Regions from separate parts of the Paenibacillus yanchengensis genome, predicted to be linked through region 2. Evidence: predicted binding sites of a transcription regulator. Region 2 holds the regulator's gene; the other holds the start of a gene.

Region 1 (15,229 bases), on a different contig from region 2:
ATCCACTGCTGTTTGATGCTGAAGAACGGTTGTTATGGATACCCGGAATAAGACGCTCTAGCATTGGTTTGGTGAATGTCGATACAAAGGCAATTCTACGAATAGTAGTTTATCAGCAATAACCAAATGAGCAATGATATTAATTTTGAATGTTGTGGGAGGATTCATACGTTGCAAGATGATATTAAAGCTGTCCTTTACAGTGAAGAACAAATTCAATCCAAAGTAAAACAATTAGGTGAGCAATTGAGCGAGGATTTCAACGGGCGTAATCCGCTCGTTATTTGTGTTCTTAAAGGTGCGTTTATTTTTATGGCTGATTTGGTAAAAGCTATTACCGTGCCACTTGAATTAGATTTTATGGCAGTATCCAGTTATGGGCAATCTACAAAATCATCTGGCGTTGTCAAAATTATTAAAGATTTAGATGTATCTGTTGAAGGTCGAGACGTCATTATAGTTGAAGATATTATCGATAGTGGACTTACTTTAAGTTATTTAATTGATGTATTAGAACGTCGCAATGCGAAAACGGTAACCGTAGTAGCGTTGTTTGATAAACCAGCAAGAAGAACAGTAGACTTGGAACCCGATTATAAAGGATTTTCACTACCAGATGAGTTTGTTGTAGGGTATGGTCTTGACTTTGCTGAAAAATATCGTAATATTCCTTATATTGGCATATTGAAGCCGGAAGTGTATGAAAAATAAATGATGCATCACCGTACATGCTCATCCCAAGCAACCTCTATTGTTATGGAAAGTCATGCTATGGTAGAATGTTTAAAGCGTCTGAGAGGAGGTAGGGGATGAATCGGATCATCCGAAATACTAGTTTTTATTTAATTATCTTTTTGGTTACTGTCGGTATTTTTAAAGTTTTGAGCGGATCGGGGGAAACTTCTACACCGCTTAGATATGACGAACTGAAGCGAGCTGTAGAATCAGGGGTAGTAGCAGAATTAGCAGTAAAATTTGAAAACCAAACGTATTTTGTTGAAGGTAGGTTTTCAGAAAAACCAGCTGATGCAACTAGCGATAAGTTTACTTCCAGAGTTGGGGTGGAAGCCGGAGATCGAATCATGGATTGGCAGGAGCAATTTGGCTTTGAACTTGTCAACAAAGAAATGGATCGTCCTAGTTTCTGGCTAACATTTTTCACTTCTATTATTCCGTTTATTTTAATCTTTATCTTATTCTTCTTCTTGATGAATCAAGCACAAGGTGGCGGAGGCAAGGTGATGAACTTTGGCAAGAGCCGTGCGCGATTATATAACGAGGAGAAAAAGAAAGTTACATTCAATGATGTAGCAGGTGCCGATGAAGAGAAGCAGGAACTGGTAGAAGTTGTTGATTTCTTGAAGGATCCACGCAAGTTTAACTTGGTAGGTGCAAGAATACCAAAAGGGGTTTTACTTGTAGGTCCTCCAGGTACAGGTAAAACGTTACTTGCCCGTGCTGTTGCAGGGGAAGCGGGAGTGCCATTCTTCAGCATCTCAGGTTCTGATTTCGTAGAGATGTTCGTCGGTGTCGGTGCGTCTCGTGTACGTGACTTGTTCGAAAATGCAAAGAAAAATGCGCCATGTATTATCTTTATTGATGAAATAGACGCAGTTGGTCGCCAGCGTGGTGCTGGTTTAGGTGGCGGGCATGATGAGCGTGAACAAACGCTTAATCAGTTACTAGTTGAAATGGATGGTTTTGGTGCGAACGAAGGGATTATTATCGTTGCTGCAACGAACCGCCCAGATATTCTTGACCCGGCATTGCTTCGTCCAGGACGGTTTGACCGTCAAATTACAGTAGATCGTCCGGATGTAAAAGGACGGGAAGCGGTACTGACAGTTCACGCACGTAATAAACCGTTGGAAGATGATGTGAAACTAGATGTTATTGCTAAGCGCACGACTGGATTTAGTGGTGCTGACTTGGAAAACTTATTAAATGAAGCTGCATTACTTGCAGCTAGACGCAATAAAAAAGAAATTGCGATGGTAGAAGTCGATGATGCAATCGATCGTATTATTGTAGGTACGGAGAAGCGTAGTCGGGTTGTATCTGATCGTGAGAAGCGCATTGTGGCATATCACGAAGCGGGGCATACCATTGCAGGTTACTTCTTAGAACATGCAGATGAAGTCCACAAAGTTACGATTGTACCACGTGGGCAAGCTGGCGGCTATGTTATTATGTTGCCAAAAGAAGATAGAATGCTTGTTACGAAGCCAGAGTTGCTTGATAAAGTTTCCGGATTGTTGGCAGGTCGTGTAGCTGAGGAATTATTCATCGGCGAAATCGGAACTGGCGCATACAGTGACTTTAAACAAGCGACAAGTATTGTACGCAGCATGATTATGGAATATGGTATGAGTGATAAACTCGGTCCATTGCAATTTGGTAGTTCTCAAGGTCAAGTGTTCTTAGGTCGCGATATCGGTCATGAACAAAATTACTCCGATCAGATTGCATACGAAATTGATCAAGAAATGCAAGCTATTATCGGCAGCTGTTACGAGCGAGCGAAAAACTTGCTAACAGAAAAAAGTAATGAAATGCATTTGATTGCACAGACGTTGTTGTCTGAAGAAACGCTAGAGCGTGAGCAAATTGCTTCGTTGATTGATCATGGTAAGTTGCCAGATGGCTCAACTAGTAGCTCAAAGCCAGCTCCTGAATCAAAAGCAGATCCGATCATTGATGAAATTGGTGATGTGAAAGTTCGCATTCAACCACGTGACAGTGACGGAACTAAGCAACCACCAATATCTGGTGATGATAAACCGTCTTCTGATGATACAGAGTAAGTAATAAACAGACGTAACTTTCAAAGCTTACGGCGATCCTGCTTCAGCGCGGGATCGCCTTTCTTTATAGCAACATCGCAATACTGCTATTTTATTGGTAAAGAACGCTTGTAGATATAAGAAACTTAAATTGTGACAAGAAAATGTCGAATCTTCCATTGACAGACTACGCAGGCAAGTGTACATTAGGTTTTAATCGATTAAATTTAACGAAATTGTAAACAGGTTTAATTTTTCAGGTTGTCGGGTCGCCTACTTTGTGCAAGATTTCACAATGTGCTAAAAGTTGTGTAATTAGATAATTTCTACAGGGGAGAGTGTTAATAGTGGAAGCTTTAGCGCTACAGCGTAAGCAAGAACAAAATCGTGAATTAACAGAAAGATTGCTTCAATTGAAAAAAGAACGTAACGCTATTATTTTAGCTCATTATTATCAGCGAGATGAAATTCAAGCTGTAGCTGATTTTCGAGGAGATTCTTTTTTGTTGGCACAAAAAGCTGCCGAGACAGATGCTGACGTTATAGTATTTTGTGGCGTTCATTTTATGGGCGAAAGTGCCAAAATATTAGCTCCGAACAAAACGGTTATTATACCAGATGAACGAGCGGGCTGCCCGATGGCAGATATGGTTAATGTAGATGGGCTACGTAAGCTGAAAGCGCAACATCCGAATGCAAAAGTAGTGACGTATATTAACTCTTCTGCAGAGATAAAAGCAGAGACAGATATTTGTTGTACATCAGCTAATGCTGTGAAAGTAGTGAATTCGGTAGAGAGTGATGAAGTGATTTGGGTACCGGACAAAAACTTAGGTCATTACGTTCAACAAAATACAGACAAAAAAATGATTATTTGGGAAGGCTACTGCAACACTCATGACATGTTAACCGTTAAAGATGTAGAAGAGATGAAAGCAAAGTATCCGAATGCTGAATTTGTCGTACATCCAGAATGTCGCCCAGAAGTAGTTGCCCTTGGTGATTTTGTTGGAAGCACAACAGCTATATTAAAATACTGTCGTGAATCTACGGCAAAAGAATTTATCGTTGGTACAGAAGATGGTACAGGATATCAGCTGCGGCTAGATAGCCCTGACAAAACATTTCATTTTGCTTCCAAATATTTAGTTTGCCCGAACATGAAAGTGAACAATTTGAAAAAACTAGTGAAATGTTTGGAAACGATGCAACCACAAATTTATGTACCTCCTCACGTTGCAGATCAAGCTCGTCAATCTTTGGAACGGATGTTGTTAGTAAAATAACATGACGTTTTCCTATCCGCTGGGGGAATAAATATGATTCCGAATTATTTAGTAGATATTGAACTTGATAAGCTTCCTGTAATTGAAAAAGATGTCATCGTTATTGGGGCCGGCATTGCCGGTCTTTTTACCGCTATTCATGCAAGTAAAGAGCACGCGGTACTATTGATTACGAAAAAGTCGCTACTCGATAGTAATACTCGCTATGCTCAAGGAGGGATTGCGGCTGTAACTTCTACCGATGATTCCCCACAATTTCATATGCAAGATACGTTAAATGCCGGTGCAGGGCTATGCTCTACAGAAGCAGTTAGTGTGCTTGTACATGAAGGACCGGCAGGTGTTGAGCGGTTAATGGAACTTGGTACGAAGTTCGATGAGGAAGATGGGAAGCTAGCTTTGACGAAAGAGGGAGCGCATAGCCAGCGTAGAATACTGCATGCTAATGGTGATGCGACCGGTTACGAAATTGTGCGTGCGTTATCAGAACAGGCAAGTGCAAATAGTAATATCGAAATTTGGGATAATCATTTTGTCATTGATTTAATTGTGGAGCGTGGGGAGTGCTATGGTGTTCTTGTCCAACTGCCAGATGGTCAACGATTAATTGTCCGTGGAAAGGCAACCATTCTATGTACTGGTGGTGCTGGTCAGTTATATCGCTACACGACTAATCCAGAAGTAGCTACTAGTGATGGTATCGCCATGGCATATCGAGCTGGAGCAGCTATACAAGATGCTGAGTTTATTCAATTTCACCCGACGGCACTTTGTTACCCGGGAGCTCCTCGGTTTTTAATATCGGAAGCAGTACGTGGTGAAGGTGCGGTACTACGCAACATCCGAGGCGAACGGTTTATGCACAAATATCATGAACTAGAGGAATTAGCTCCTCGTGATATTGTAGCTCGGGCGATTGTAAGTGAGATAGATCAGACGAAGTCAACGTTTGTATATATAGATATAACACATGAATCACCAGAAAAAATTAAGCATCGTTTTCCTACGATTTATGAGTATTGTTTAAAGTATGGGCTTGATTTGACGACAGATTGGATTCCAGTAGCTCCTGCGATGCATTATATGATGGGAGGCGTGAAAACCGATCTTCATGGAGAGACTAATATCAATCGTTTGTTTGCGTGTGGAGAAGTATCGTCAACTGGTGTGCATGGTGCTAATCGATTAGCAAGTAACTCTTTATCGGAAGCGATTGTGTTTGGTAATAGAATCATTGCTAAAGTAGCACAGCTAGAGCCGTTACCAGCTATGCCTGAAATCTCTACACGAACGGATCGTAAGCAAGTGATGATTCAGCCTGTAGTAGAAAAAAGATTGAAATTACAAAAATTAATGCTTCGCTATGTTGGTTTAGTTCGGCATGAACCCGGATTGCGGCAAGCGCGTCTGGAACTAGAAAGACAACTGCCTACGTTTGATATGTGTCTAGAAGACTATGAGCAATTTGAATTTGCCAATTTATTAACATGTGCGTTAATCATTACAGAAGCAGCGTTATGGAGACAAGAAAGCAGAGGCGCTCATTATCGTGAAGACTATCCGCAATTAAATGATGAAAAATGGAAAAAACATTCTCTACAACAGCGAGAATACGGTATGATAAAGGAGCGTCAGGAATATGTCTGAACAGTTATCGATAATAAATGATATAGAACTACGGAAACAAATTAGCGCTTGGCTTGCTGAAGATGTAGGTAGTGGCGATATAACGACACTAACTACCATACCAAAAAATATAGCATCTAAAGCAGTCATTCATGCAAAGGAAGCTGGTGTGTTAGCGGGAATAAAGATTGCTGAGCTTGTATTTCATACCGTTGACCCAACATTAGTATTTACAGCTTTCAAAAAAGATGGCGAGCAAGTAGCGGCTGGTACCATTATTGCAGAAGTAGAAGGTAGCGTTCATCATTTGTTGACTGGTGAAAGACTTGCACTCAATCTATTACAGCGAATGTCTGGTGTTGCTACCAAAACAAAAATGTTTGTCGATGCGTTACAAGGACTTCCTGTTCGATTGGTTGATACTCGCAAAACGACACCAGGACACCGCGCATTAGAAAAGTATGCTGTAAGAGTTGGCGGTGGAGCAAATCATCGATTCGGACTGTATGATGCAGTGATGATTAAAGATAATCATATAAAAGGTGCTGGTAGTATTACTGCCGCTGTTCAATCAGCTAGAGCAAACATTCCTCATACGATGAAAATAGAAGTTGAAGCAGAAACATTAGACCAAGTGCAAGAAGCGTTGGCGGCTGGTGCTGATATTATTATGTTAGATAATATGAGTAATATCACTATGACAGAGGCTGTTCGAGTGATAAAGCAAACGAGTCCCCATGTTATCGTAGAAGCGTCTGGAGGAGTTACACTAGAAACGATTTATGATATGGCAAAAACAGGAATAGATGTTATTTCCGTTGGAAGCCTAACATATTCTTTTCATTCCATAGATATTAGTTTGGATCTGTTTGAGAAGAAGGGTGGATAAAAAAATGATTTTGGTCATAGATGTTGGTAATACTAATATTGTTATCGGTATATTTAATGATAAAGAGCTACTACAAAACTGGCGTTTGAGCACCAATCGTTCCGCTACAGTAGATGAATATGGGATGATATTGCAAAATCTGTTCCAGCATGTAGGAGTTAAAGCAAGTCAAGTGGAGTCGGTCGTCATTTCCACCGTTGTACCGCCTTTATTGCCGGTGTTGGAACAATTATCACATAAATATATTCAACGTACTCCTTTAATCGTTGGACCTGGAACAAAAACAGGTTTAAATATCCGCTATGAAAACCCACGTGAAGTAGGTGCTGATCGGATTGTTACCTCGGTAGCTGCTATTGCGAAGTACGGTGCGCCATTAATTGTTATTGATTTTGGCACAGCTACTACATTTGATTATATCGATGTACAGGGTGATTATTTAGGCGGTGCTATTGTTCCAGGAATTGGTATATCTACAGAGGCATTATATCAACGTGCAGCAAAATTGCCAAGAATTGAACTAGTCAAACCCAAAAGTGTTATTGGTCGCAATCCTGTCACTTCCATGCAGGCGGGAATTATATTCGGCTATGCTGGACAAGTAGATGGTATCGTTAACCGAATTAAAAAAGAGTTTAAAGTAAATCCAACGGTTGTTGCAACTGGTGGTATGGCAGAGCTAATTGCCGAAGAGTCAGAATCAATAAAGGTCGTCGATCCATTACTTACGTTAGAAGGACTGCGCCTTATTTATGATCGAAATCGGGAGGGAATGTCATGATGGAAACGTTGCAAGATATATTAGTACGTGGTACAGCTTGGGGTGGGAAAATACGGGTTTTTGCAGCGCGTACTACAGCGATAGTAGAGCATTTGCGCAAACAACATGATACATATCCAACAGCGACAGCTGCGCTGGGGCGGACGCTTTCTGCTGGAGTGATGATGGGTGCTATGCTCAAAGATAAAGAAAAATTAACGATACAAGTAAAAGGTGACGGACCACTTGGACAAATCGTAGTTGATGCAGATGCCGAAGGGAAAGTGCGCGGCTATGTAGATCATCCGCATGTTCATTTGAAAAGTAATGCCATGGGGAAACTAGATGTAGCTGGTGCTGTTGGTCGTAGCGGGCATATTCACATTATTAAGGATTTGGGTCTCAAAGAGCCCTATAGAGGCAGTACTCCCATTGTGTCTGGTGAACTTGGTGAAGATTTTACGTACTACTTTGCTGTATCGGAGCAAACACCTTCGGCAGTTGGTTTAGGCGTTTTAGTCGATACGGATAATTCAGTTATGCATGCAGGTGGATTTATTGTACAAGTAATGCCAGGAGTAACTGATGAAGAAATTACAAAGTTAGAAAATGCTATTGCTGTATTACCGCCGATTACTGATTTAATGGCACAAGGTGAGACGCCGGAACAAATATTGCAGTGGGTAGTCGGTGACGATCTAGTTATTCATGATACGCTACCATTACAATTTGCTTGCCTATGTTCAACGGAGCGTGTAGAACAGACGCTAATAAGTTTAGGGGAACAAGAACTACTTCAAATTATTAAAGAAGATGGCCAGGCTGAAGTTGTTTGTCAATTTTGTAATGAAGCCTATCGATTGAACAAACTGGAGCTAGAGCAACTGCTCATACAAGCAAAACCGAAACCTGTACAATAAACGGGGCATTGTGTAATGAAGAAATATGAATGGCTTAAATTGGTAGTTGTCGTTCAGGCGATTGCGATGATCGCATTGACTGGCTTTGTTATTATTAAATGGTGGCCACAACCGAGTGAAGAGAGAAGTGAGCAGCCATCCCAAACGGATAACGTGGAACAAGGATTATTGCCGGAAGATAAAACAGATATTGTTGCGTCCATTGGCAACGAAAAAATATCGAGGGAACAACTGACTAAGGAGCTTTATGCTCATCATGGTGATACCGTATTGCGTAGTATGATGGTACAAAAAGCGTTGGAATTAGAAGCGCAAGCGCAAGGGATTATGGTAACGGAACAGGAAATGAAAGAAGAACTTCAGAGCTGGATCGCGGATTATGATAGTGAAGAACAATTTTATACGATCATGCGCGAGCAACTCAGTATGGACAAACAACAAGTTCGTGATGAAGTGAAAAGTAAATTACTACTTGATAAAATAACGATGTCGATGGTGAACATCTCGAATAGTCAAATAGAAGAATACATTGCCAACCATCCGGAACAGTTTTTGCCGGAAGTATTATTGCATATGCGTTGGATTGTAACGGAAACAAAGCAAAAATCTGATCAATTGTTATTAGAGCTTGAACAAGGCGCAGATTTTGCTCAACTAGCCAGACAATACTCGGTCGATCCTTTTACCGCTAATGATGGTGGAGATATGGGCAAAATTGCTGTAGATGATCCATTCTATGATAAGAAGCTGTTAGCTCGTACCGATGGGATGCAACCTGGTCAAATTACAGGCCCTATCGAAATAGACCAAGGTCATGCTATCGTGCAATTGCTGGGGAAAGAAGTTACAGAATCATTGTCACTCGAAAAACAGCGAGAAGAAGCACATAAACAGCTGGCTTTAATGGCAGCCATGTCTCAACAACAAGTAGAAGATGAACTCCTTAAAAAATATGATGCATTAATTACCAAATAGGTAAAAATAGCAATTGACAAATAATCAATACAATTGATAAGATGTTAGTAATCAATACCGACTATTCGAGTCGGAATAAGGAGAGATTACTGTTATGACTAAACTTGTGCAGAGTATTACAGAATTGATCGGCAATACACCGCTAGTTCGACTTAATCGACTTGTTCCAGCAGACAGCGCAGAAATATATGTGAAATTAGAGTATCAAAATCCAGGAGCTAGTGTCAAAGACAGAATCGCCATTAGTATGATCGAAGTGGCGGAGCAAGAAGGGCTATTAAAACCAGGCGATACGATTATTGAGCCTACCAGTGGAAATACAGGAATCGGATTGGCTCTTGTTGCAGCGGCAAAGGGATACAAAGCTATTCTTGTTATGCCAGAGACGATGAGTATTGAACGTCGTAACTTATTAAGAGCTTATGGAGCTGACTTGGTGTTAACGCCAGGCGGCGAAGGGATGAACGGTGCTGTAAGGAAAGCAGAAGAATTAGTTGCCGAAAACCCATCTTACTTTTTGCCACAACAGTTTAAAAACAAAGCTAATTTAAAAGTACACCGTGAAACGACAGGTCCTGAAATAGTGGAAGCTATTCAAGCACATGATGGTCAATTAGATGCCTTCGTTGCTGGGATTGGTACTGGTGGTACGATTAGTGGTACAGGAGAAGTGTTAAAACAACAGTTTCCAAATATCAAAATTGTTGCAGTAGAACCAGCGGCATCACCGATATTGTCGGGTGGCAAGCCAGGTCCTCATAAAATTCAAGGTATCGGTGCCAACTTTATTCCAGATATACTGAATCGTGATATCTACGATGAAATCATTACAGTAGAAAATGATGATGCATTTGAATATGCTCGTCGTGCTGCGAAAGAAGAAGGAATTTTATGCGGTATTTCATCTGGAGCTGCTATCTATGCTGCGCTGCAAGTGGCTAAGCAATTAGGTAAAGGAAAACGAGTAGTTGCTATTATACCAAGTAATGGAGAACGCTATTTAAGTACACCTTTGTTTAATTTCGAAGATTAATTGCAGATCCAATCCTTCATTCTTTTTTTGGATGAAGGATTTTTTGTTTTCTATCGTGATACATTTACGCTTCTCATATTTTTTTGTATACTAGGCAGAATAGATAACAACTTGAAGCGGAGGAAATAATGATGTTAATTAAGTGGCAGCAGTGGATGGAGTGGGATGAACAGCGTGCGGAGAAACGGTATAATATGTTCCCGTTCGTGCATTCATTTCGCTGGCCGCTTCACCAGCCGTACCTAAACTCATGGGAAGACGTATGGAAAGAAGCATCGCCCTACTCGCTTGTACTTGAAAGTGGAAAGGAAGGTCGTTATACCTATTTGGGATTGCATCCAGCTAGCTTAATTGAAGGGAAAAATGATCAAGCAGAAGCGTACGAATTATATCGTGCTGGCGACGGTCAATATAGCAAACAACTAAAGCATGCCTGGAAAGAGCAACCACTTCAAGCTATTGAACGTTGGATGAGTATATATAGAGCACCATCATTGCCAACAGGTCAGTTTCCGAAGTGGAAAGGTGGATGTGCCGGTTTTTTAAGCTACGATGTGGCGCGAAGCATTGAACAGTTACCTGATCTTGCTAACGATGATTTGGCGATACCTGATTACTTATTTATGCAGTTTAATGAAATCTGGGTGATTGATCATGAAGAGCAGCAAGTCTTTTGTATAATACATCAGCCTATTGCTCCCGAAACAGACAGACAACAACTAGAGCAGTATTACACAGAAGCAATGGATCGAGCTCAGCAGATGGAGATATTTTGGGAAAAACTATTGGGAGAAACGAAGCAAGTAGATGTGCGAGAGCAGCTGTACAAAGAGCGTTTTACCTTTAGTGAACAGCATTCGATAGATATTGATGCGGATACAATGTCCGGTAATACTTCACCATTCGCAAAACAAGCCTATATGGATGCCGTTACAGCGATTCAATCATATATTGCAGCTGGCGATGTATTCCAAGTCAATTTATCTTTACGTCAAAGTAGAGATGTGTCGATTACCGCGGAGGAGCTTTACGAATGGTTGAAAATAATTAATCCATCTCCTTATATGGGGCTGCTACGGACACCGCAATTTCAAATCGTGTCTGGTTCTCCTGAATTGTTAGTACAATTGGTGGATAATAAACTAGTTGCACGCCCGATTGCCGGTACACGGAAGCGAGGAATAGATGCAGCGGATGATCAGAGATTAGCGGATGAATTGCAGAACGACAGCAAAGAAAAAGCAGAGCATGTCATGTTAGTTGATTTGGAACGTAACGATCTTGGTCGAATTGCTGCCTATGGCTCTGTTGAAGTGAAAGAATTGATGGTAATTGAACGTTATTCCCATGTGATGCACCTTGTTTCGCAAGTGGAAGCGCAACTACATCATGATTATAGTCTATACGATGTCATTGCTGCTAAGTTTCCAGGAGGAACAATAACTGGTGCACCAAAAGTAAGAACGATGGAAATTATTGAAGAGCTTGAACCAGTACGCCGTGGACCATATACTGGTTCTATGGGTTTTATTGATTATAGTGGTGATATGGAGTTAAATATTATTATTCGTACCATTGTTTTGGATGGTGGCAAGGCACATATTCAAGCTGGTGCGGGTATCGTTATTGATTCTGATCCCGAAAGTGAATACTATGAGTCACTTAATAAGGCGAAAGCATTATGGCGAACTATTCAATTGAGCGAACGATTTGCGTCTAACAAAAACCAGGGAGGCAATGACAGATGATACTAGTCATCGATAATTATGATTCGTTTACGTATAATTTGGTACAATATTTGGGGGAACTTGGACAACAACTAGTCGTCAAACGAAACGATCAAATAACGCTACAACAAATAGAAGAGCTTGCTCCCGATCATATATTAATATCACCAGGTCCTTGCACGCCGAATGAAGCGGGCATTAGTTTGGATATTATTACTACTTTCCAAGGTCGTATTCCTATAATGGGGGTATGTTTGGGTCATCAAGCGATTGGACAAGCTTTTGGTGCTAACGTCGTACGCGCAGATCGATTAATGCACGGTAAAACATCGGAAATTCATCATGATGGTCAAGCGCTATTTGCTAATTTACCGCAACCAATCGTAGCAACGCGGTACCACTCTTTAATTGTGGAGCGGGCAAGTATGCCTGATTGTTTGGAAATTACGGCAGAAACAGATATCGGTGAAATTATGGGCGTTCGCCATAAGCAATATGTGATCGAAGGAGTACAGTTTCACCCTGAATCTATCATATCAGAGCATGGGCATGCGATTCTTCGTAATTTCTTGCAGCAAACTGGTGCAGTGCGATGACATTTAAATTAATGCGTAACGGAACAATTATAGAAGCTGGCGATGCTGTGATCTCGATATATGATCACAGCTTTTTGTACGGTATTGGATTGTTTGAAACATTTCGGACGTATAATGGAAAGCCTTATTTGTTGAACCGTCATCTTGACCGATTGCAGATCGGTTGTGAGCAGTTAGGTTTACAAGTGACCATATCACATGAACAGCTAGTGGAATGGATTACTACATTGTTAGCTGCCAATCGATTGGCAGATGCTTATATTCGACTAACTGTTAGCTGTGGATCGGGTGAGCTTGGTTTGCCGCAATCTGATTACGAGCAGCCAGTCGTTTGGTTGATGATGCAGCAATTGCCTGCTTATAGAAGATGGGATAGTGTTATATTTCCTGGAAGACAACTAAAATTATTGACTACGAATCGGAATACGCCAGAAGGCAAAGTGCGTTTCAAATCATTACATTTTATGAATAATGTTATTGGAAAGCGTGAATTAGAAGTTTTTAAGCGGAAAAAAGAAGAAAAAGAAACAAATCAGTATCGTACCGAACAATTACGACATCATGAGTTGCAGTTTGCAGGTATAGAAGGGCTTATGTTAACGGAGCAACATTATATAGCGGAAGGGCTTGTCAGTAATATTTTCTTTGTTCATCAGAAGGTGATTAAAACGCCCGCGATTGCGACTGGCATACTTCCGGGAATTACTAGGCAACGGGTGTTAGAATTGGCAGAGCAAGCTGGCTATGACACAGAAGAAGGGCTATATACTTGGGCGGAGTTGTTGCAGGCGGATGAAATATGGCTGACTAATTCTATTCAGGAGTTAGTTCCGGTTACGTTACTTATCGATATGAGAAATGAATCACATGTGGTTAGTGAGGGAACGATTGGTACAGTAACGAAGCAGTTACTACATCAATATCAAACAGAGGCGAATAACGGAAGGTTGTGAGTAACGATGACTGATCCAGCAGCAAAGCAGCATGTACAGAAGCGAGCATATTATTTTAACGATAATAACATGCTACAACTAGGTGAAAGAACGTTAATTATGGGTATATTGAATACTACTCCGGACTCATTTTCAGATGGAGGGCAATATGTGGCGGTTGAAGCAGCAGTGGAGCAGGCCAAACGATTACTAGATAATGGTGCTGATATTATTGACATTGGTGGTGAATCGACACGCCCTGGATCGCAGCAAGTAAGTGTGGAAGAGGAAATAAAAAGAGTCATACCAATCATTGAAGCAATTCGCGAGCAGTTACCAAGTGCAGTATTGTCGATAGATACATATAAAGCAGTTACAGCAGAGCGCGCATTGCGTGCAGGAGTACATATTATTAATGATATATGGGGGCTGCAATATGATGACCAGATGGCTACAGTAGCGGCGACATATAATTGCCCTGTTATTATTAACCATAATCGACCAACAGCTAACTATGATGCGTTATTGCCTAATATAATAGCAGATTTGAAAACAAGTATTGCTTTGGCGGAAAAAGCGGGTATAGCTGCACAGAACATTTGGCTTGATCCAGGTATTGGCTTTGCAAAAAACTATAAGGAAAACCTACAAGTGATGCAATCGCTCGAACAAATTGTAGCGCTTGAATATCCGGTCTTGTTAGGAACATCACGCAAACGATTTATTCAGCAAACGTTAGGTTTGTCGGCGCAAGAAGTAATACAAGGTACGTGTGCAACAGTAGTTATTGGTATAATGAAAGGTTGCCAAATTGTACGAGTGCATGATGTCGCAGCGGTGAAGCAAGCAGCTTTGATGACGGATGCCATTGTACATGTCTAGTGTTTCTGTTTAAAAACAATGATAGGTAATGGAAATATACTATAGGGAGAAATGACACGATGGATAAAATGTATTTGCAAGGGATGAAGTTTTATGGTTATCATGGTGTTTTTGCTGAAGAAAATAAATTAGGACAGCAGTTTATCGTGGATGTTATTTTAAACCTCGACTTGCATACAGCAGCTGAAACCGATGATTTGAACACAACGATTAACTATGCGGAAACTTATGATTATATTCAACGGATTGCGGAAGGCGAGCCAGTAAAGCTAATTGAGGCGCTAGCGGGTAAGATTGCGTCGCAATTGTTGGACGTTTATACTATGGTACATGAAGTTACCGTAAAAGTAACCAAACCTTCGCCACCATTCAAAGTATTTTTTGATGGAGTTACTGTGGAATTGACGCGGAGTAGGGAGCGGGTATAGAATGACAGATGCAAGTAGCGTACACCAAGTATATATTGCATTAGGTTCTAATATGGGGGAGAGAGAACGGCAACTCATGGAAGCCATTCATTCGATTCACCAATGGGAAAATACGAACGTTATTCGAATATCGGATATATATGAAACGGACCCGGTTGGCTATATGGATCAACCACAGTTTTTGAATATGGTCATCTACGTACAGACAGAGATGTCGCCGCTTGTATTGCTGCATCGTTTGTTGCAGTTGGAATTGCAAATGGGTAGGGAACGTGGCGAGCAAAGTGAACGGTTCGGTCCAAGAACGATTGACCTAGACATACTGCTGTATGATAATGTCATAACGGATGAACAACAATTAACATTACCGCATCCGCGAATGATGGAGAGAG
Region 2 (15,229 bases):
AGCAATTGCAAGATTATCGGAGCGAAGGAAAACAAGTTGGATTTGTACCAACGATGGGATATTTGCATGCTGGACATGCCAGTTTATTACACAACGCAAGGCAAAACAATGATATTGTTGTATTAAGCATTTTTGTTAATCCACTTCAATTTGGTGTAAATGAAGATTTGGATCGCTATCCGCGTAATATGCAACAAGATACGGAAGTGGCGAGAAATAGTGGAGTTGACATTATATTTGCACCAACCGTAGAAGAAATGTATCCGCAGCAGCCATTAACTAAAATTACTGTTGCACAAGTAACAGATTTATTATGTGGTGCTACAAGACCGGGGCACTTCGATGGTGTTGGGATTGTCGTTACAAAGTTGTTTCATATCGTTAAGCCGGATCGGGCTTATTTTGGAATGAAGGATGCGCAACAAGTAGCGGTAGTCGAAACGATTGTTCGTGATTTGAATATGGATGTAGAAATTGTACGCTGTCCGATTATAAGAGAACCAGATGGTTTGGCATTAAGCTCGCGTAATGTATATTTGTCAGCAGAACAACGAGCGCAAGCGGTCATTATTTCGGAATCATTAGCCTATGCGGAGCAATTATTTCTTGCAAAGGAAATGACTGGTGAGCAGATCGTGGAACAAGTTCGTCAAAAGCTACAAAGTGCATCGCTAGCTCGTATCGATTATTTACAATTACTGAGCTATCCACAATTAAAGCAGATTGATCTGCATGACATACCTGCACATTTGGAGGAACAATTGTTACTAGCGACAGCCGTTTATTTTGGCGAAACCAGGTTAATTGATAATTGTTTATGGGAAGGGTGAAACATATTGTTTAGAACAATGATGAAATCAAAACTACACAGAGCAACGGTTACAGAAGCAAATTTAAACTATGTTGGAAGTATTACGATAGATGAAGACTTGATGGATGCTGCGAACTTATGGGAAAATGAAAAGGTACAAGTTGTGAATAATAATAATGGAGCCCGATTAGAAACATATGTTATCGTAGGACCTAGAGGATCGGGTGTTATTTGTTTGAATGGTGCAGCAGCACGACTTGTACAGTCTGGAGATCAGGTAATTATTATGTCCTATGCGATGATGGAAGAAAAAGCTGCGAAAATGCATGTGCCTACTGTTGTCATTTTAGGAGAAAACAACCGAATTGAACAACAAATTGGCTCGGAGCCACATTCCACAATTATGTAATGTAATGACTGGACGATAGTATGAAAAATTGATTTGTAACAGACAATGTACGTATCATCTCCTTAGCTCAAAAAAAAGGCGGGATACGTTATGTTTCAGTATATGTTTACGACGATGCACGAAGCACTTGATCAAATTGTTGCCCAGTACAACGAAGCAGATGAAGCAGAGCAAGAGCAATATTTAGAACAGTTGAAGGAACTAAAGCAAGTAAGTGATACGTGTTTGGAGATGTGGTTGGAATTTGAAGAACGATGGACGACCTTAGTTGAATCTAACCAAAGTGACGAAGCAGTTAATTATATCCAACCTTTAGAGCCAGCAGATACTGTCAGCAATAATGATAATCCATGGAATGAATTTGCAGTGGGGAGAGGTTATTACAATTTATTTATGTTTCGTGAAGCAGCTAACAATTTTTTGACAGCTGTAGAACAAGCACCGCATAATCACTTAGCACGATTGTTTCTAGGCATGTGTTATATGCACTTACAGCAATGGCAAGCGGCGGAACGAGAATTTAAACTGCTTCTTGTATTATCAGAAAATGAAAAATGGCTTGCATTAAGTTATAATGCACTTGGATGCATTGCCGCTATTTACAAACAGTTAGATAAAGCTCAGCAATTATTCGAAAAATCATATCAAATTTATCCGCACTTTTCTTATTCTTTAAATAATTTAAAAGCATGTCAAAATAAACAACAGCAATTATCTTTATATTTTGGAAGTACGGAGCTGTGCTGTATGTGAGAGGATCGGGATGAATGAAATATGCTGTTATCGATCTGGAAACAACAGGTCATAGTGCAGAGGATAGTATCATACAAGTCGCTGCAGTAATCATCGACGATAAATTAAATATTATCGATACATTTAATTCTTATGTGAGACCCACGGTAGCAATTCCGCCATTCATTACTAACTTAACTGGGATTGACGATGAAACGGTAAAATCAGCTCCTGTATTAGAAGAAGTGCTTATTTCGCTCATCGGCAAGTTAGACGATACCGTACTAGTCGCTCATAATGTAGGTTTCGATGCTGGATTTTTGAATCAATCATTGGAACAAAATGGGTATATGCCATTCGTTGGTCGAAAGTTGGATACAGTTGAGATGTTACGCATATTGTATCCTTCTATTTCCTCCTACCAATTAGGAGCTGTCGCTGCTTATTTTTCTATTCCTCATGAAGAACAGCATAAAGCTGATCATGATGCGATGGCTACTGCACAGATTTTTATTACAATGACCAAAAAATTGCGTCAAATGCCGCTGCTTACGTTGCAGCGGCTCACTTCTTTCATTGATGAAAGTAGTGATCTCGGTTGGTTTATGCAGCAAGCAGAGCAGCATGTGACGACGTATGGCTTATATGAGCCTGATGATTTGGATTATTATCGTCAATTCGCATTGCGGAGCAAGGAATGGTATAGCGATAAGGAAAAGGATGATTCGCCAGCTTCGGAAGTGGAAGAATTATCGTTTGAACAATACTTTCAACAAGTGCAAACTAATTTTGCTGAAAAATTTCCTCTTTATGAAGAGCGCCCTGCGCAATCAGAGATGATTCAACATGTATACGATGCGTTATTGCAGGATGATCATTTAATGATTGAAGCGGGTACAGGTACTGGTAAATCGATGGGATATTTGTTGCCCGCTATTTATTATAGTAAAAAGTTTGACAAACCAGTTATTGTTAGCACGCACACGATAAATTTGCAGGAACAACTACGTCAGCGGGATTTGCCTTTGTTAGCAGAAATATTACCGTTTTCTTTTCAAGCTGCTATATTTAAAGGTCGTCGTAATTATTTATGTTTACGAAAATTTGAAGCTAGAGCTAATGGATCTGTTCCAATGGAAACGGTAGATGACAAGCATGTTACTGCTCAAATGACGGTTTGGCTAGCGGAGACAGAAACGGGAGATCATGAAGAATTAAATTTAAGCGGACGTGGGTTAGACGTATGGGAAACAGTAGCAAGTGATGCTGATTCTTGTTTGAATCGAGCTTGTCCATGGTTTCGTCGATGCTACTATCATAAAGCGCGGAATGAAGCGAGCCAAGCAGATGTTACTGTAACTAATCATTCCTTGTTGTTTACGGATGTGGCTGCGGAACATCGATTACTACCTGCATATCGACATCTTATTATCGATGAAGCACATCATTTGGAAGAAGTAGCTAGTAAGCATTTGGGTTTTCAAAATAATTATTTAAGTGCTCCGCAACTTATTACGCGCTTATTTAAAGATGCGAAAAATGGTTTATTATTACAACTTCGTCATTGTGCGATGGAAGAAACAGATGAACAAAGTAATGTTTGGATAGAAACAATCGATGATTTAATCCCTCAACTAACTACGATGAAAGAACGTTGGGATGTATTATTTGATTTGTTGTATCAATTGGTGGATCATCAGTCGGAAGAGCAAGTAGAAAATGGTGGGCTAGTATTACGTCTGCATAAAGATAAATTGCCGGAGCAATGGAATGTAATCGTTGAACATGAACAAAATCTACATAGTACAATGAATCAATTTGTCACCAACTTAGATAAGTTACTGTTACAAATAAAAGAACGTGCGGAAGAAAGTGTAACAGAAGCGGTAGTTGTAGATATTAATGGAATTGTTCGCGATTTGACGCGCATTAAAGACGAGCTTAAAATGTTTGTAAAGCTAGAAAATAAAGACTACGTATTTTGGTTGGAAGCGAGTGCAGTCTATCGACATCGCTCTATCTACTTGTACGCTGCTCCGATTGATGTTAGTAGTCAATTACAAAAGTATTTTTTTGATGTAAAAGATAGTATTATTATGACTTCCGCTACGCTGACTGTACAAAAGAGTTTTCAATATGCTGCCGAGCAGTTAGGATTGACAAGCTTTGAACAGGCAGGTAGATTGAAAACAGTTGTACTACCTTCGCCATTTAACTATCGTGAACAGGCACTTGTTGTCATTCCACGTGACTTTCCAGTGTTAAAAGGAGCTAATGTAAGTGAAGAATATTTACTTAAATTAGCACGTTCTCTTGCTGATGCTGCCAAAGAAACGGGTGGGCGTATGCTAGTTTTATTTACATCGTATCGGATGTTAAAGCAAACCTATGAACCGCTCAAGCAATTTTTGGCTGATAGTGATATTTCTATTTTAGGTCAAGGAGTAGATAGTAGTAATCGTACCAAGTTAGTGCGCCGCTTTATGCAGCAGCCAAAAACGGTATTACTTGGAACGAGCAGTTTTTGGGAAGGTGTTGATATTCCAGGCGATGCTCTACTATGCTTGGCGATTGTTAGATTACCTTTTCAGCCACCTAATCATCCATTAATTGCTGCTAAAGCAGAACTATTGGAACAGAAAAAACAAAATCCATTTATGAAGTTGTCTATTCCACAAGCGGTCATAAGATTCAAGCAAGGGTTTGGCCGACTAGTTCGTTCTAGTCAAGACAAAGGAATTGTGATTTTATATGATACTCGGGTAATTGAAAGCTATTATGGCAAACATTTTTTATATTCTCTGCCTGGTCCAAAAATCGAAACGATGTATGCAGAGCAAATGATTTTACGAATGAGAGAATGGCTTTCTACTTAACTGGTAGAGAGCTGCGGAGGTGCAATGATGAAGCAAGCGAAAATATCCGAAGCTGTTGTCAAGCGTTTGCCTGTCTATCTGCAGGTACTAAATGAATTGCAATTTCGAGACATTTTGACGATCTCATCTCAGGCTTTGGGTATGAAGCTTGATTTGAATCCAGCACAAATTCGCAAAGATTTGGCTTATTTTGGTGAATTTGGTCGAAAAGGAATCGGTTATGATGTCGCTTATTTAAGTGAGAAAATTAGAGAAATATTAAAAGTTGATCGAAAAATAAACGTTGCTTTAGTAGGCGCAGGTAATTTGGGTCATGCTTTATGCAATTATAATCGTTACTCTAAAGATAGTATGAAAATAACTGCGGTTTTTGATACGAACCCTACTAAAATCGATACTAAAATAAATCATCTACTCGTTTTACCAATAACGGAATTGAAACATAAAATTAATGAGCAAGATATTAAAATCGGCATTATTACTGTTCCTGCGCCAGAAGCACAGAAAGTGGCTAATCAGTTTGTGGAAGCAGGAGTGAAGGGTATTTTGAATTTTGCTCCAACGGTTATTAGAGTTCCTGAAGAAGTTCGGATTCATCATGCTGATTTTACAAAAGAATTGTTAAGTTTAGCCTATTATTTGCATCGTGAAGGAGAAGAATCGGATGAGTCAATTGTGGATTAAAGATGGATTGTTTGTGACGATGAATGAGCAAGCGGAAGTGATACAAGGTCATATGGTTGTAGAAGATGGTGTAATTGTTTATTTGGATAAACAAACCCCTCCAGCAACATTACTTCATAGCAATGTAGAAAAAGTAAATGGGCATCATCTTGTCTTTATGCCAGGGCTTATTAATACACATGGACATACACCTATGTCGTTGTTGCGAGGGTATTCCGATGATCAAAATTTGCAAGTGTGGCTAGAGCAAAAAATGTGGCCAATGGAAGCTAAATATACAGAGCAGGATACGCACAATGGCGCTGCAATCTCGCAAGTAGAGATGCTGTTAAGCGGTACGACGACGTTTGTTGATATGTATGATCGGATGGAAATTGTAGCTGCATTAACGGAGCAAACAGGAATGCGCGGTGTGTTAACACGTGGGGTTATTGGACTTTGTTCTCCAGCAGAACAGAAGCAAAAATTGGATGATGCGATTCAGTTTGCGGTAACTTGGAATGGTAAAGCAGACGGACGTATAACAACGATGCTTGCTCCACATGCTCCTTATACTTGTCCTCCAGATTACATTGCTCAGTTTGTAGAAGCAGCTGTAAAATATCAATTGCCTTTACATACACATATGTCGGAATCTCGTGCGGAAGTAGAGCAAAACATAAAACAATATGGTACTCGTCCAGTGGAACATCTAGATGCGCTTGGTTTTTTCTCTGTACCGAGCTTGCTGGCGCATGCTGTACATTTGACGGATGAAGAGATTGCCTTGTTAGCTGCCAAAGATGTTGCTATATCGCATAACGTTATTAGTAATTTGAAGTTAGCTAGTGGGGTAGCTAGACTACCTGAACTGTTGCAAGCAGGAGTGCGTGTTTCCCTTGGAACGGATGGTCCGGCAAGTAATAATAATTTGAACTTATTTGAAGAAATTCGACTCGCTGCACTGCTGCACAAAGGAACGACTTATGATCCTACTGTAATTCCAGCAACGGAGGCGTTAAAATTAGGTACGTATTACGGCGCGAGATCGCTACGGATGGAAGACAGTATTGGCAGTTTGCAAGTAGGAAAACAGGCAGATTTCATTGCGCTAAATATCGATCAACCACATTACTATCCGCTTACTGATATTACATCGCATCTCGTTTATACAGCGAATGGACATGATGTGCAACATGTATGGGTAGCAGGAAAGCAATTAGTGAAAGATCGTCAATGTCTCACATTAGATGTAGAAAAGATTAAATATGAAGCACAAGCCAGCTTTGAGCGGCTAATTGAAAATTAATGCGTTCTACAGATAGAAAAAGTTCAACCTTTATGACGCCACGACGTTGGGCAATGGTAACGATATTATTGGTACTTGCTTTAATTAGTGCGACTATTTACTACTTTACGATTATCCAACAACCTAAATGGGATGAAATGAAGTTGATCAAACAACGTTTAGCAACAGAAGCTAATGTAGTAGAATGGGATCAGTTAGCTAAATATGTATGGGATGAAGTCGTTTGGGTTGCGGAAGGAGCAGTAATAGATCAAGAGATCAACACTGTTATTTTGCGAGACGAGCAACCGCCATTGATTATTTTGCAAAATGAACTTATAGATCGTACACAGATAGAAGCGCAGTTTATGCAGTCCTATAGTAATGAAGATACAGTAGAATTATTAAGTAGTCGTCTAGGTTTTGTGGCTGGTCAGCCAGTTTGGGAAATATACTATAAAATGGATCAACAATATAACTATCACTTTTACGAAGCAACAACTGGACAAACGATTGATAATTATCGATTGATCAATAAACATTAAAGAAGCGGAGCCAATTGGCTCCGCTTCCTGTTTTTACAACCGCTAATAGAGTATAAACTATGATATACTTTTTGATATACGAAATAGTGTATTATTAGCTATATTACTTTTTTAGCAGGGGGCTCAATGATGAATCAATTAAAGGGAAAAGTGATCCTTGTTACTACTATTATTACTGCAATTGTATTGTTTGGAGGTTGGGCAATATATGAGCAGTTTGTCGTTAAAGCTCCGCTAGAACAAGCAATTATGAAAGTAGACGGCATTATTAAAGCCGATAAACCAGTTAGAGATCAAAAGACGATGTCAATCCAAGTGGAATTATCACCTACTGCTAATTTAAAAGAAGTTTATACGGCAATTAGTGAGCAAGGGAAGCGGATGATCGGAAATCGAACATTGCAATTAGATGTAAATAATCAGGAATACGAGCGATTAGATCAAGTCTGGGAAAAAAGTATGTTTCAAATTGCCGAAGCGATGGAAACAAGAACTTATTCCACTATTCCTAACGTGTTAGAGCAATTAGCGTCCGATGAAATAGAAGTATATACAGAAATGGATGATAGCAATGTGTATATTACTTTAAAAGATCAAAATACAGCATTACACAAAATTTTGCCGCGTGTTGCTGAAAAGTTGGGGGTTTGGACAAATGTCTAAATACTGGAAAGAAATTGTCATTGGCATTGTACCTATTGGATTATTTTTTCTAGTCTTTTTGAACAACGCTTTTCTTCCGATAGCAATCGTCGCACTGTTAGCAGTTGTTTTGTTATTTATTGCTTCTAGAGGAAAAAGTGGACTGATGGCTATGCCAGTAGCTAGATCTGAACGTCAAACGTTAGAAACGTCGTTTAGTTTTGCAGAGATTGGTGGACAAGAACGAGCAAAGCAAGAGCTAGTTGAAGCATTGGATTTTTTAGTAAAGCCAGAACAAATTGAAAAATTAGGCATTCGTCCTTTAAAAGGTATTTTGTTAACTGGTCCACCCGGAACGGGAAAAACACTATTGGCTAAAGCTGCGGCTCATTATACGGACTCCATTTATTTAGCGACATCTGGTAGTGAGTTTGTGGAAATGTACGTCGGGGTTGGAGCGGGAAGGATAAGGGACTTATTTCAAGAAGCTCGCAAAAAAGCAAAAAAATTAGGGAAATCCAATGCGATTATTTTTATTGATGAAATAGATGTCATCGGCGGTCGTCGTGATGGAGGACAGCAGCGTGAATATGATCAAACGTTAAATCAATTGCTTACAGAAATGGATGGCATTCATAGTGAGGTTGCTCCGCGAATATTTATTATTGCTGCCACAAATCGTAAAGAATTATTAGATTCTGCGTTGATTAGACCAGGTAGATTTGACCGCCATATTGAAGTTGGTTTGCCAGATAAAAAAGGACGTTTGCACATCCTAAATATTCATGCCAAAAATAAACCGTTAGCTACTTCCGTTGATTTGGAGAGGATAGCAACACAATCTTACAGTTTTTCTGGTGCTCAATTAGAATCAGTAATGAATGAAGCTGCCATTTATGCATTACGCCATAATTTAACAGAAATTACAGAAACGGAATTAACGATGGCGATTGATAAAGTGTTGATGGGTGAAAAGACAGATCGAGAAGCTGCTGAAGAAGAAAGAAATAGAGTAGCTCGTCATGAATTAGGTCATGCTATTATGGCTGAGATTGTGTCGCCGGGAAGTGTTGCGCAAATTACGGTTGCCCCTCGGGGAGAAGCATTAGGATTTGTTAGACATCATCCCGAACAAGATAAAGCATTGTATACGAAACAATTTATTTATGGTCAAATTAAAATTGCATTAGCTGGCGCTGCGGCGGAAGAAATTTATTATGGAGAAAGAAGTACGGGATCGCGAGGCGATTTTGACCAAGCGGTAAAACTAGTTCGTACCCTTGTCGAGTCTGGAATGACAGAACTTGGTATTGTTAATCAATCGATGATGACACCAGATGGTTGGGCAACGATAACACGAACAATATTGGATCAGCTGATGAGTGAGACAAAGGATAGTTTATTACAGCATAAACAAGTGTTAGATCGAGCACTGGATGTTCTTATTTGTGAAGAAACAATGAACGGAAATGAGTTTCGTCAACTGTTAGTGAGTTAATTAATTCATGAAGCGGTTTCATTCTAACAATTTGAAGGCAGACTGGTTTGATGCCTTCTTTTTTGTTGGAAAAGAGTTATAATATAAAGTGAATAACTACCTAAAGGGGCAGTAAAGATGATAATTAAGAAAGTCGGCGTTGTTGGAATTGGAACAATGGGACAAGGGATCGCTGAAATGCTAGCAGCTAATGGTCTTGATGTAGTCATTGTAGAAAGTACAACAGAACGTCTTGCACATGGATTGAAAATGATCGAGCTAAATCTCGATAAGCAAATTGAAAAATGGGCACTTACTAATGCAGAAAAGAAATTGATTCTGTCGAGAATTCAAGGTGCTGACCATTATTTTTCACTATCTGATTGCCAGCTTGTCATTGAATCTATATCGGAAGATTTGGATGCGAAAAAAAAGCTGTTTCAAGAAATGGATAAATGTTGTGGACCAGATATTATTCTTGCAAGTAACACTTCGGCATTAAGCTTAACGGAGCTAGCTAGTGCAACGCAGTATCCAGAGCGTGTAATTGGTGTTCATTTTATTTATCCGGTATTAAAAATTGATCTTGTAGAAATCATTCGTGGTCTAAAAACCTCTGATGAAACATTCAATACGACAAAAGAATTTGTGGAGCATACGATTCAGAAAAAAGGAATTATGGTGTACGAATCTCCAGGTTATGTTACTACCCGCTTGATTACGTTGTTGATTAACGAGGCGTTGCATGTACTTGAAGAAGGAGTTGCTTCGGTAGAAGATATAGATGAAGCAATGCGTATTGGCTATTCATTCCAACATGGCCCATTCGAAATGGCAGATAGATTTGGGTTAGATTCTGTATTAGCTGCGCTTGAAAATATGTTTAGAGATTACGGGGAACTGAAGTATCGTCCGTCTATTGTGCTGAAAAAGTTAGTTAGAGCAGGGCATCTTGGCGTGAAAACTGGAGAAGGTTTCTTTAAATATGATGAGGAAGGGGATCGTATTTGATGATCGTTCTAATTCTTAATGCGGGAAGCTCTTCTTTGAAATATCAAGTGTATAATATGACGAATGAATCTGTACTTGCCAAAGGATTGGTCGAAAGAATTGGTATGGATTCTTCCATTGTTACGCACAAATCTACAGGATTTGAAGAAGTACGTGAAGTAAGTGAAATTTTGGATCATGTAACAGCGGTTCGCCGTGTGATTGATATGTTGACTAATAGAGAATACGGTGTATTGAAAAATATAAATGAAATTCAAGCAGTAGGACACCGAGTCGTTCATGGTGGGGAAGTCTTTAAAGAATCTGTCTTAGTTACGGACGCAGTAAAGCTAGAAATAAGAAAATTGTTTGACCTAGCACCATTGCATAATCCAGCCCACATGATGGGGATTGTTGCTGTCGATTCTAACTTGCCAAATGTACCGCAAGTAGTTGTATTTGATACAGCGTTCCACCAAACGATGGATAATGTAGCTTATTTGTATCCTATCCCAACAGTATTATATCGTCGTCACAAAGTTAGACGTTACGGATTCCATGGTACGTCACATGCTTATGTCAGTGTGCATGCAGCAGAGCATTTGCAAAAACCATTGGAAGATTTGAAGATGATAACTTGTCATATTGGAAACGGTGCTAGCTGTACTGCAATCGTTGGTGGTAAATCTGTTGATACTAGTATGGGTATGACTCCGCTAGAAGGTTTAATGATGGGTACACGAAGCGGTGATATCGATCCGGCTATCGTTCCTTATGTTATGAATAAAGAAGAGCTAACGATGAATGAAGTTAACTCGATGCTGAATAAGCATAGCGGGATGTTAGCTATTTCGGGTAATAGCAGCGATATGCGTGAAATTACAGAAGCGATGCAAGAAGGCGATAAAAATGCGCAACTAGCATTTGATATGTACGTTTACCGACTTGTAAAATATATTGGATCTTACGCTGCTGCGATGAACGGTTTAGATGTGCTAGTGTTTACGGCAGGTGTAGGAGAGAATTCAGCCGTTGTTCGAAAAGCTGTTTGTGAAGCTATTACGTTTTTCGGAATAGAGTTGGACGAGCAAGCAAATGCCGTTCGTTCTGGAGATATAAGAGAAATATCTACAGCTAACTCCAAAGTAAAAGTGTTAGTTGTACCTACTAATGAAGAACTACTTATTGCAAGAGATACGTTTCGGATCGTTAATGAGCTAAAATAATTATTTATGCAGTTTAGTCATTAGAGGAGGAGTCATTTCATGAAAGACGAAATATGGAAAGCATATTCGCATGGAATGGCTGTAGCGATGCAAGAAGGCGGTATATATTTACCGTCTCTTTTGTTGCGTAGCTACAGCCAGCTAGGTCTTGATAACTTCGAGATGATGTTGATGCTGCATCTCATATCATTTGCGCAGACGGAACAAATAGAATTTCCTACACCTAAGCAGTTGGCAGATAGAATGGGAACTACAGCAGAACAAGTAGAACAATCGTTAGGACGATTACTAAAAGAGCAATATATTACAATTGAAGATTACATCGATGAAGAAAGTGGACGTCATACAGAGCGATATAACTGGCAACCTTTTTTTGTCTTGGCTACGCAGTTTATTGCAGAGGAACAACGTCACAAAAAAACAAATCAGAAGCAGCCAGTAGTAGAGGTTAAACCTTCATCGACTAATCTATTTTCTACATTTGAACAGGAATTTGGCAGATTATTATCTCCAATGGAATGTGAAACAATTATTAATTGGCTAGACAATGACCAATATACAGAAGAAATAATTTTATTCGCACTTAAAGAAGCTGTGTTTGCTGGAAAACTAAGTTTACGCTACATAGATCGCATTCTTATAGAGTGGAGTCGGAATCGGATAACGAATGCGGACGAAGCGAAAGCACATATCAATCGCTTTCGCAAAGGGAACGGATAGAGTTAATGTACTAGAAGTAAAAACAGTTAATTAGTGTTCAAAATAAAAGTAAACAAAACAACAGCTTGCCGACAAATGGCAAGCTGTTGTTTGTACTTTAGCGTTGTAAAAGCTCCATTTTATAGACATATTCAAACAAAAATTCAAACGCTTCAAGATGACGTTTTGCTTCGAACGCATTGGCTCCCCAAGCGTAAATGCCGTGTTTTCGTAGTAGGATACCAGGAATTTTACTGTCTATTCTATCCGTTACTTCGGGAACAATCGCTGGTATATGGGCAAAATTAGAGACGATTGGAATCTCGATATGCGCATCTTCGTCCCATATATTAAAAGCTTTAATCAATTCTACACCGTCTACCGGCACAGATTTACGCTCCCAAAAATATTCCGAGATAATGCTATTGTACACACTATGAATATGGAAGATAGCACCTGCACCTGTTAACCGATAAATTTCGCAATGAATCAACGTTTCAGCTGATGGTTTAAGGGAAGTTAATTCGCTCGGCTGTCCTGTTTGATCGACTAATAAAAAGTCGGAAGGAGTATCAATCGTTTTATCTTTACCGCTAGCAGTAATAGCAAAATGAAATTGTTCGGCATCGAAGTCACCGACTCGCACCGATAAATTACCACTTGTGCCTGGAAACCAGCCACGCTCTGCAAAGAGCTGCTTCACCGATCGTAATTCAGCGAAAGCTTGTTGTTTCTCTTCTAAAGTAATGGATCTGTTACTCATTTTTATTTCTCCCTTTCCATTTCGGCAATAATATCATGAAAAGTAGCAAAGTCTGTATAGGGTAAGTTTAATTCGGCACATTGTTCAGTAAGACGGGCACGTGAGTAGATTTTGTCAGCTAGTTTGGCAGCTTCAAAATCGGTGACACTATCTCCAATGACGATACGATTATATTGTTCAGTTGGAAATTGCCGCATAATCGTCGGTTTACACATGCCACAATTACGCTGACAATGCTCATCGCAAGGGTGTGGCCATGTTATTTCAATCGTATCTCCTGCAAAATTACTACCATTACAATAAATATGGGCTGTGTCGATGTTATAACGAGCGAGTGTCGGATAGACAAAAAAATCAATGCCACCACTCGTTACATATAAGATGATGTTATTATCGTTACAGTATTGTACGAATTCAGCAAACCCATCTCTTATTTCAACATTAGTAATACTGAAATCAATCACTTCTTGTTGCATAGAGGAAGGTAGTAGGTGGAACATCAGACCTACGCCTTCTTTAATTGTCATGGATGTATCTAACACTTTAGTTGCTATCGCTTTCCAACCTGGTGGGTCGAAATGTTGAATAATCGCAATAATATTATCATTGATCGTAATCGTACCGTCAAAGTCACAAAAGATAACTTGTTGTTTACTCATTGTTTAATCCCCCAAGTTTCAATAGCTACTTTCAATGATTCATTACCCGCATTCTCTGTTGCTGCTTGCAAAGTTAATCCGTTCTTTACCGCATCAATCGCTTGTCTAAATGCTTGTCCGCCAGCACTAGTGCCGAGTGGGTGACCATGGATGCCACCGCCAGCGTTAATAACGACATCTTCTCCAAAATCTTGCATCAGCAATGGAACGATTCCGGGATGAATACCAGCAGAAGGAACCGGCACACTTTGTTTCAGATGATGAAGTGGAGCTAATAGTGCTTCTTGTACCGCTAAATTTTCTTGTTTTGGCATAACGACAGAACCATATGGCGATGGGAAGAGTACTAAATCTGCTCCGGCAAGTCGCATTAATTTTCCTAATAGGAGAGGAGCGGCTATACCATAATGGGGGGACGGATAATAAGCACCTGCGAGCGCTGGGTGAGCGGCTATAGGTACTTGAATATCTTGGTGGCTACTTAGCTCATGAAGCGCATCATAACCATACGCTAGTACGTTAAATAGCAAACCATTTGCTCCCGCATCAATTGCTCTTTTCGCTTGTTCGATTAATTGACTAGTTGGACCAGTGATATTTGTAAAATAAATCAATTTTTGTCCCGTTTCACTTTCGGAGCGGCGTGCCATATCGATACAGGCAGCTACTCTTTTTTCGATAGGAGTAAGTGGATTTTCGAATAATATTTCATCATCTTTAATAAAATCAACGCCACCAAGAGCTTGTTTGTAAAATTGTTCTTGTAGGTTAGTTAGATCATGACCAACAACCGACTTGAAAATGCTCATTAGCAGCGGTCGATCGTATACTTGTAGTTGTTCACGTATGCCAGCTAATCCGAATTTCGGGCCAGCAAATGAAGCAGCAAAATCATCGGAAAACTGCAAGTCGAGTAGCTTGATTTTTCCATCCATCGATAACTTACCAAACACAGTAACAAGTAGAGCTGGTATATCTTTACTAAAATTAATATCAGGATAGGCTATCGTAATATCGGCATATCGTTCGCCTGGCTGCAAAGCAAGCGGTTCATGCACCTCTACTTTAACGACTTGTCCTAAATGCTGTTCCATTTGCTTTTTTTGTGCTTCCGGTAGATCTGTCCAGCTGCCAACCGTTAATCCTACCGCAATACTTTGTGCTTTTTTTTGAAAGTCAGCCTTATCATCATAAGAGCGATAAGTAGCTACACAATATTGATTCATCAATGGATGCTCCTTTCAATTTCTTTGCCAAGTTCATCTGCTCGAGTACAAGCACGCTGAATGGCATCCGATATCGTAGTAGATAATTGTTGATCTATCATAACATCGAGCGCAGCAGCAGTTGTACCATTAGGCGAAGTGACATTTTTTCTTAATTGTTCCGCCGGAAGCTCCGTCTGTTCTAACATAGCAGCAGCGCCTTTTAATGTATGCAGGACGAGCT

Evidence for each region. Region 2 encodes Rex, which represses fermentation and respiration genes when NADH is low (regulators of the CRP and FNR family bind a similar motif). Its sites were predicted from a motif close to TTGTGAAATATTTCACAA; they were not measured.
Region 1: the regulator Rex is predicted to act here: its motif matches at 3,062-3,079, upstream of nadA (quinolinate synthase NadA).

Annotation. Positions count from the first base shown of each region.
Region 1 is NZ_JBHUMH010000052.1:40,970-56,198, forward strand. Features, by position in the region: gene tilS (tRNA lysidine(34) synthetase TilS) at 1-122, shown strand, start outside; gene hpt (hypoxanthine phosphoribosyltransferase) at 172-711, shown strand; gene ftsH (ATP-dependent zinc metalloprotease FtsH) at 810-2,804, shown strand; gene nadA (quinolinate synthase NadA) at 3,131-4,069, shown strand; gene nadB (L-aspartate oxidase) at 4,103-5,716, shown strand; gene nadC (carboxylating nicotinate-nucleotide diphosphorylase) at 5,709-6,584, shown strand; gene ACFSTH_RS13750 (type III pantothenate kinase) at 6,589-7,365, shown strand; gene hslO (Hsp33 family molecular chaperone HslO) at 7,365-8,264, shown strand; gene ACFSTH_RS13760 (peptidylprolyl isomerase) at 8,280-9,239, shown strand; gene cysK (cysteine synthase A) at 9,334-10,272, shown strand; gene ACFSTH_RS13770 (anthranilate synthase component I family protein) at 10,401-12,020, shown strand; gene pabA (aminodeoxychorismate/anthranilate synthase component II) at 12,017-12,595, shown strand; gene ACFSTH_RS13780 (aminotransferase class IV) at 12,592-13,548, shown strand; gene folP (dihydropteroate synthase) at 13,555-14,409, shown strand; gene folB (dihydroneopterin aldolase) at 14,469-14,837, shown strand; gene folK (2-amino-4-hydroxy-6-hydroxymethyldihydropteridine diphosphokinase) at 14,839-15,229, shown strand, end outside.
Region 2 is NZ_JBHUMH010000012.1:86,825-102,053, reverse strand. Features, by position in the region: gene panC (pantoate--beta-alanine ligase) at 1-830, shown strand, start outside; gene panD (aspartate 1-decarboxylase) at 837-1,220, shown strand; gene ACFSTH_RS04140 (tetratricopeptide repeat protein) at 1,311-1,973, shown strand; gene dinG (ATP-dependent DNA helicase DinG) at 1,988-4,828, shown strand; gene ACFSTH_RS04130 (redox-sensing transcriptional repressor Rex) at 4,856-5,512, shown strand; gene ACFSTH_RS04125 (amidohydrolase) at 5,493-6,800, shown strand; gene ACFSTH_RS04120 (hypothetical protein) at 6,833-7,324, shown strand; gene ACFSTH_RS04115 (hypothetical protein) at 7,451-7,987, shown strand; gene ACFSTH_RS04110 (AAA family ATPase) at 7,980-9,464, shown strand; gene ACFSTH_RS04105 (3-hydroxyacyl-CoA dehydrogenase family protein) at 9,582-10,454, shown strand; gene ACFSTH_RS04100 (acetate/propionate family kinase) at 10,454-11,659, shown strand; gene ACFSTH_RS04095 (DnaD domain-containing protein) at 11,699-12,379, shown strand; gene mtnB (methylthioribulose 1-phosphate dehydratase) at 12,477-13,121, opposite strand; gene ACFSTH_RS04085 (2-hydroxy-3-keto-5-methylthiopentenyl-1-phosphate phosphatase) at 13,124-13,780, opposite strand; gene ACFSTH_RS04080 (2,3-diketo-5-methylthiopentyl-1-phosphate enolase) at 13,777-15,006, opposite strand; gene proC (pyrroline-5-carboxylate reductase) at 15,006-15,229, opposite strand, start outside.